Butyricimonas faecihominis: one gene and its partner. The protein of the gene in region 1 binds, or shares a complex with, the protein of each later gene. Links are inferred from orthologs where the notes say so. Each region holds a gene or a part of one and is shown on either strand. Other genes may lie near its edges.

Region 1 (3,781 bases):
CTTTAAAGGGGTATATCAAGGGTTGGGCATGGGAATGGTTTGGCTGTTGAGTGATTATTGGGTGACTGTTAGGCGCCATCGCCCGATTGTCGCCCGATTATCGCCCGATCATTGCCGCCATTTTAACAGGATATAAGGAAAAATAACATACACCGGATTCCGGTTTGGTAAAGCAATCATGAAGTAACAGGGAGGTAATCAAGATTCTTACCTCTAGTTCAACCCGGTTGGATGGGGGACTTTAGGGATATTTGTCGGATCGAGGTGATCGCTTTGAATATATTTTATTGTTAGGACGTGTAAGTCGAAGTTTTTGTGTACATTTGTAGATGTATAACAATAAGTTGCATCATGGGAAAATCTAATTTAGTTCGTTTTGATTGGGCTGCAAAACGTTTATTGCGTAACAAGTCTAATTTCGTGGTATTAGAGGGGTTTTTGTCCGTGCTTTTAGAGGATGAGATTCACATTGAACGGATATTGGAGAGTGAAGGCAACCAACAGAAGTTTGATGATAAATTTAACCGGGTTGACATGCTTGCTGAAAATTCGAAAGGCGAGTTGGTTATTATAGAGGTCCAAAATAACCGGGAACTGGATTATTTCCACCGGATGTTGTACGGGACTTCCAAGGCGATCACGGAATATATAAATCAAGGGGATCCCTATGCTAAGGTGAAGAAGGTGTATTCTGTTAATATTGTTTATTTTGATTTGGGGCAGGGAGATGATTACGTGTATCACGGGTACACGGAGTTCCGGGGAATTCATACAAAAGATGTATTGCGATTATCCGTTCAACAACAAGAACAGTTTGTTTGTCATGATGCCGGAGATTTATTCCCGGAGTATTACGTGTTACGCGTGGACGAGTTTGATAAGTTAGCCAAAACTCCTTTGGATGAATGGATTTTGTTTTTGAAGACAGGAGAGATTGCGGAGAATGTTACCGCCAGTGGTTTGCGGGAGGCAAGGGAACGTTTGCGGGTAGATAAGTTGAGTGATGCGGAACAGAAAGAATACGAGCGCCACATGGAAGCATTACGTTATCAGCGTAGTGTTATTCAAACAGGATGGATTGAGGGAAAAGCTGAAGGAAAAGCCGAAGGGATAAAAGAGGGGAAGGCCGAAGGACGGGCTGAGGGAATAGCCGAGGGAATAAAAGAGGGGAAGGCAGAGGGGATAAAAGAAGGAAAAATAGAAGGTATGAAGGAAGGGGAGAGGAAAGGTAAATTAGAGGTTGCCCGTTCTTTGAAACAGATGGGATTATCTGTTGAGAGTATTGCTGTTGCCACCGGATTGTCTATTGATGATATTGAATATCTGGAATAGCAAAAGATACTGGAATAGATTTTATTCTATAATATTTAAAGAGGAAAGGTTTACCTGCAGATGGTTTGTTTTGCGAGTAAGCCTTTCCTCTTTTTATGTTTCTATAACATTGAGGTTTATTTAAACGCCTCTTTGATTTTCTCGATATAGTCCAGCTTTTCCCACGTGAAGAGTTCTACTTCTTTTTCGATGGTTGGCCAGTAATTCGAGGAGAATACTTTTTTCACGATTCTAGGAGTACGTCCCATGTGGCCGTAACTTGCCGTTTCCTGATAAATCGGGTTACGGAGTTTCAGGCGTTCCTCGATGGCTTTCGGGCGTAGGTCAAAGATTGAAGTGATTTTTTCGGCAATGGCGGCATCACTCAAGTTCACCTTGGCCGTTCCGTAAGTGTTCACGAAAACTCCAACGGGGCGGGCAATTCCGATGGCGTATGAAATCTGTATCAATATTTCGTCAGCAATCCCGGCTGCGACCATGTTTTTAGCGATATGGCGTGCGGCGTAAGCGGCAGAACGGTCCACTTTAGACGGATCTTTTCCGGAAAAAGCGCCTCCCCCGTGGGCTCCCTTGCCCCCGTAGGTGTCAACGATAATTTTTCTTCCGGTTAATCCCGTGTCCCCGTGAGGACCACCGATCACGAATTTTCCGGTAGGGTTCACGTGAAGAATCAAATCTTCATCGAAAAGGGCCTGTACCCGTTCCGGCAATTGGCGTTTCACTCTCGGTAACAAAATATTAATGATGTCCCAGCGTATTTGATCCACCATTTGAGCGTCAGCTTCCAATTGTGCTTCCGGAGTGGAGGCCGTGGCTTTGACAAACTCGTCATGTTGGGTGGAGATCACGATGGTATGAATCCGGGCAGGTTTATTGTCGTCCCCATATTCGATGGTTACCTGTGATTTGGAGTCCGGACGCAAATAAGTCATTTCCTGACCTTCTTTGCGGATTTGTGCCAGTTCGTACAATAATAAATGTGATAGCTCGAGAGATAACGGCATGTAATTGTCCGTTTCGTTACAAGCGTAACCGAACATCATACCTTGATCTCCGGCTCCTTGTTCCATGGGGTCTTCCCGAACAACGCCGCGGTTGATGTCGGGGGATTGTTCGTGAATGGCACTCAGGACGCCACAGCTATTCCCGTCGAACATGTATTCGCTTTTCGTGTAACCGATACGGTTGATCACTTCCCGTGCGATACGTTGTACGTCTACATACGCTTCAGTTTTGATTTCCCCAGCAACAATGGTTTGCCCGGTAGTTACCAATGTCTCGCAAGCCACTTTGGCATCCGGGTCAAAGGCGATGATTTTGTCAAGTACAGCATCGGAAATCTGGTCAGCCACTTTGTCGGGGTGACCTTCCGATACAGATTCAGATGTAAATAAATATCCCATAATTCATTTTAGATTTAGTGATTCAGTGATTTGGTGATTTAATGATTTGATGATTTAATGATGTTGTAACAAACGAATCACTTAATCGAAAATCATTTAATCTCTCAATCTCTTTATCGTAAATTAAACTATAGGAAAGTACATGGATGGTTGAATTCAGAATTAAATATGCATTTTAGCGCTTTTTTTCCGTGGTTGCAATCAGCCAAATCTTTCCACTTTTTCGAGGGGCAAAGATAGATTTTTATTAGATAGGAATGAAACTTTCTTTCGTAAAATGAGTATTTTTGTTATTAAAGAATGTAATTATGGGACACGACCATTCACATACCGGGCATCAACACGCTCATGAAGAGAGTACAAAGAATTTGGGTATCGCTTTTTTCCTGAATCTGGGATTTGCCGTTATCGAGATTGTCGGGGGAATATGGACCAATTCGGTGGCTATTATTTCCGATGCGGTACATGATTTCGGGGATGCTTTTTCTATCGGGGTTTCTTATTTTCTGGAACGTTATTCGAGAAAGAAGAGGACCGTGACATTTACTTACGGGTATAAACGATTTTCGACGCTGGGGGCGTTAATCAATTCGATCGTGTTGCTGGTAGGGTCGATCTTCGTGTTCATGGAGACGATTCCCCGTTTATTTCATCCCGCAGAGGTGAATTACTCCGGGATGATGTGGTTGGCGGTGGCGGGACTTGTCGTGAACGGGTTCGCTGCCTTGCGGTTGATGAAAGGAAATTCGATCAGCCAGCGGGCCGTGATGTTGCATTTGCTGGAGGACGTGCTGGGATGGGTGGCCGTGTTGATCGGTAGCGTGATTATTCGTTACACGGGATGGTATTTTATAGATCCGCTACTTTCGGTTTGTATCGGGGTGTTTATTCTGACGAACGTGTGTCGGAATTTGTACACAATTTTCAGAATCCTTTTGCAAGCTACACCAGAGCATATGCCGGAGGATAAGATAAAGGCCATTTTACTGGAGGTGCCGAACGTGAAGAACGTGCATGACCTGCACGTGTGGACGCTGGACGGGGAA
Region 2 (3,327 bases), 550 kb from region 1 along the record:
AAGGATGCATCCGGGGTAGATAATAACCCGATTTTGATATGTTTCAACGTGAAGGCATCGTCTGCCGATTCTTTGGATTTGATAATATGGGTAACGAGTTTTGCAATGACCTTGATAAACCAGATCAAAATAAGCACGTTGGCCACGTTAAAGCAAGTGTGGAACAACGATAGCGCTACCGGAACCGAACCCACGTTTGTGAACGGATCTCCAATTCCCAAGTAAATACTCAATTGTCCGACCCAGCCTAAAAAGAACGGGAATATGGCTAAAACCCATGCAACCCCGAAAAGGTTGAACAGGAAATGAGCGAAAGCGGCTCTTTTGGCGGTCGTGTTGGCAACCATGGCAGCGAGGTTTGCCGTGATCGTGGTTCCGATGTTTTCTCCCAAAACCATGGAGGCGGCGATGTCAAAACCGATCCATCCGTTGGCACACATGACTAGCGTCAATGCCATCGTGGCAGATGATGATTGTATCAGTATGGTCAGTGCTGTTCCGATAAGCATGAACAGGATATAAGAACCATACCCTAAATCCGTGTAATTATGTAGGAAATTCAGAATCTCGGGGTTTTCATGAATATTCGGCATGTTTTCCTGCAGGAAGTTTAGACCGATAAATAGAAGTCCGAAACCGATAATCAATTCCCCCCAACTCTTGCGCATCCGTTTTGCCGAGAAAAGCAGCGGTAGGCTCAACCCGATTAGGGGAAGAGAAAGACTGACCATACTGATCTTGAACCCTAGGATGGAGATTAGCCATGCCGTGAACGTGGTTCCCACGTTGGCACCCATAATGACCCCGATAGAACCGATAAGGTCAAGTAAGCCGGCATTAACGAAACTGACAACCATTACGGTGGTGGCTGAGGAACTCTGGATGATGGTCGTGATTAACAAACCTGTAATCACCCCTTTCACGCGATTGGATGTCATTGCGGCGAGGATGGTTCTCATTTTGTTACCCGCTACCTTTTGCAAGGCCTCACTCATCATCTTCATACCGAAGAGGAACACACCCAATGATCCGATCAACTGCAAGAAATCGAGAATCGTGTAATTCATAAAATCGTATTAAGTGTAATAAATTGAATTTGCGGGTGTAAAGGTATATAAAGTAAACAAAAAAAGCCCCGAAAAGGGGCTTTTTTTATCTAAATTCCTCGATGATTACATCATTCCCGGCATTCCTCCACCCATCGGCGGCATTGCGGGAGCAGGATTTTCTTGTTTTTCCTCTACCAAAACACATTCGGTGGTCAAGAACATTCCGGCGATAGAAGCGGCGTTCTCCAAGGCAACTCTCGCTACTTTCTTCGGGTCGATAACTCCGGTCTTCATCAAGTTTTCGTAAACACCTGTACGGGCGTTGTAACCGAAATCTTTCTTGCCTTCTTTTACCTTGTTCACTACCACGGCTCCTTCAACTCCGGCGTTAGCGGCAATCTGACGAAGCGGTTCTTCGATAGCACGTTTGATGATCTCTATACCGGTGGTTTCGTCTTCGTTCTCGCCTTTCATTTTTTCAAGACTTTCGATAGCACGGATGTAAGCCACACCACCTCCGGGAACGATACCTTCCTCGATTGCGGCACGCGTTGCGCTCAATGCATCATCGATGCGGTCTTTCTTCTCCTTCATCTCGATTTCAGAAGCGGCACCCACGTAAAGTACGGCAACTCCTCCGGCTAATTTAGCCAGTCTTTCCTGTAATTTTTCTTTATCGTAGTCAGAAGTAGAATGTTCGATCAATTTCTTGATTTGATTTACACGTTCTGCAATAGCCTCTTTTGAACCGCAACCGTTTACGATTGTCGTGTTCTCTTTGTCGATCGTGATCTTGTCAGCGCATCCTAGCATATCGATCGTGGCTGTTTCCAATTTCAAGCCTTTCTCTTCAGAGATCACGACACCACCTGTCAATATGGCAATGTCTTCCAGCATTTCTTTTCTGCGGTCTCCGAATCCGGGAGCTTTCACGGCAGCAATCTTCAACGAGCCTCTCAAACGGTTTACAACTAAGGTTGCCAATGCCTCGCTTTCAACATCTTCTGCGATGATTACTAAAGCACGTCCGGCTTGAGCAACCGGTTCCAGCAACGGAAGGAGTTCCTTCATCGTGGAAACTTTCTTGTCATAAAGCAGGATATAAGGTTTCTCGAATTCTGCATTCATTTTTTCCGTGTCAGTTACGAAATAGGGAGAAATGTAACCGCGGTCGAATTGCATACCTTCAACCACTTTTACTTCGGTTTCAGTACCTTTGGCTTCCTCTACCGTGATCACGCCTTCTTTGGTCACTTTTTCCATGGCTTCGGCAATCAATGCTCCGATATTGTCATCACCGTTGGCAGAGATACGGGCAACTTGACGAATTTTGTCATAGTTCTCGCCAACAGCTTCTTTTTGTTTCTCCAAATTTTTCACTACTTCAGCAACAGCCTTGTCGATACCTCTCTTCAAATCCATCGGGTTCGCTCCGGCAGTCACGTTTTTCAATCCCACGTTGATGATAGATTGAGCCAAAATCGTTGCGGTTGTAGTTCCATCTCCGGCGTCATCACCTGTTTTGGATGCTACTTCTTTTACCATTTGTGCCCCGATGTTTGCATACGGATCAGAAAGTTCGATCTCTTTTGCCACGGAAACACCATCTTTGGTAATATGCGGGGCACCGAATTTTTTCTCGATTACCACGTTACGTCCTTTGGGACCAAGCGTTACTTTCACTGCATTAGCCAATTCGTCAACACCCTTTTTCAATAAATCGCGGGCTTCAACATTAAATTTTATCTCTTTTGCCATAACCGTTTCTAATTTTAGATTTTAAATCTTATAAATTTCGTGATTTATGATTTTCGATTAAGTGATTCACTTTCATGGTTTTTTATCCTTTCTTTTAATCACTAAATCATCAATCGTCAATCACTGAATCAATTATTAAAGAACCACCAGAATGTCTGATTGATTCATCACCAGATACTTTTTGTCGTCGATATTGACTTCAGTTCCTGAATATTTACCGAATAAAACTGAATCTCCCACTTTGATTTCCATCGGCTCGTCGTGTTTGCCTTTTCCGGTTGCTACTACGATTCCTTTTTGTGGTTTTTCTTTTGCGGAATCAGGGATGATGATACCTGATGCGGTTTTAGTTTCTGCCTCTACCGGCTCTACAATGATTTTGTTAAGAACTGTCTTAAGTGCCATAATTCTTAATATTTAAAAGTTTATTATTAATTAATTCTTTCTTTTTAATTGAAAATTACGTTTGGAGAAGAGCATAATTCGTGCCAAACAAAAAAATGTCAGTATGACTGACATA

The links.
Region 2: the proteins of metK (region 1) and groL are in contact, whole or in part, in a cryo-EM structure (PDB 8P4O), measured with the Escherichia coli proteins. The link is inferred for Butyricimonas faecihominis from one-to-one orthologs.

The regions. Positions count from the first base shown.
Region 1 is NZ_AP028155.1:4,419,604-4,423,384, forward strand. Bases 593-3,392 are described here. They hold metK (methionine adenosyltransferase), read right to left. Parts: upstream 2,736-3,392; coding sequence 1,449-2,735; downstream 593-1,448. Other genes in these bases: R8806_RS18340 (Rpn family recombination-promoting nuclease/putative transposase), read left to right, coding at 593-1,332; R8806_RS18350 (cation diffusion facilitator family transporter), read left to right, coding at 3,044-3,392. In the rest of the region: more of R8806_RS18340, read left to right, coding at 352-592; more of R8806_RS18350, read left to right, coding at 3,393-3,781. UniProt on the Escherichia coli protein: Catalyzes the formation of S-adenosylmethionine (AdoMet) from methionine and ATP.
Region 2 is NZ_AP028155.1:3,871,345-3,874,671, forward strand. The notes cover bases 491-3,327. They hold groL (chaperonin GroEL), read right to left. Parts: upstream 2,808-3,327; coding sequence 1,173-2,807; downstream 491-1,172. Other genes in these bases: R8806_RS15950 (Na/Pi cotransporter family protein), read right to left, coding at 491-1,067; R8806_RS15960 (co-chaperone GroES), read right to left, coding at 2,943-3,212. Outside these bases: more of R8806_RS15950, read right to left, coding at 1-490.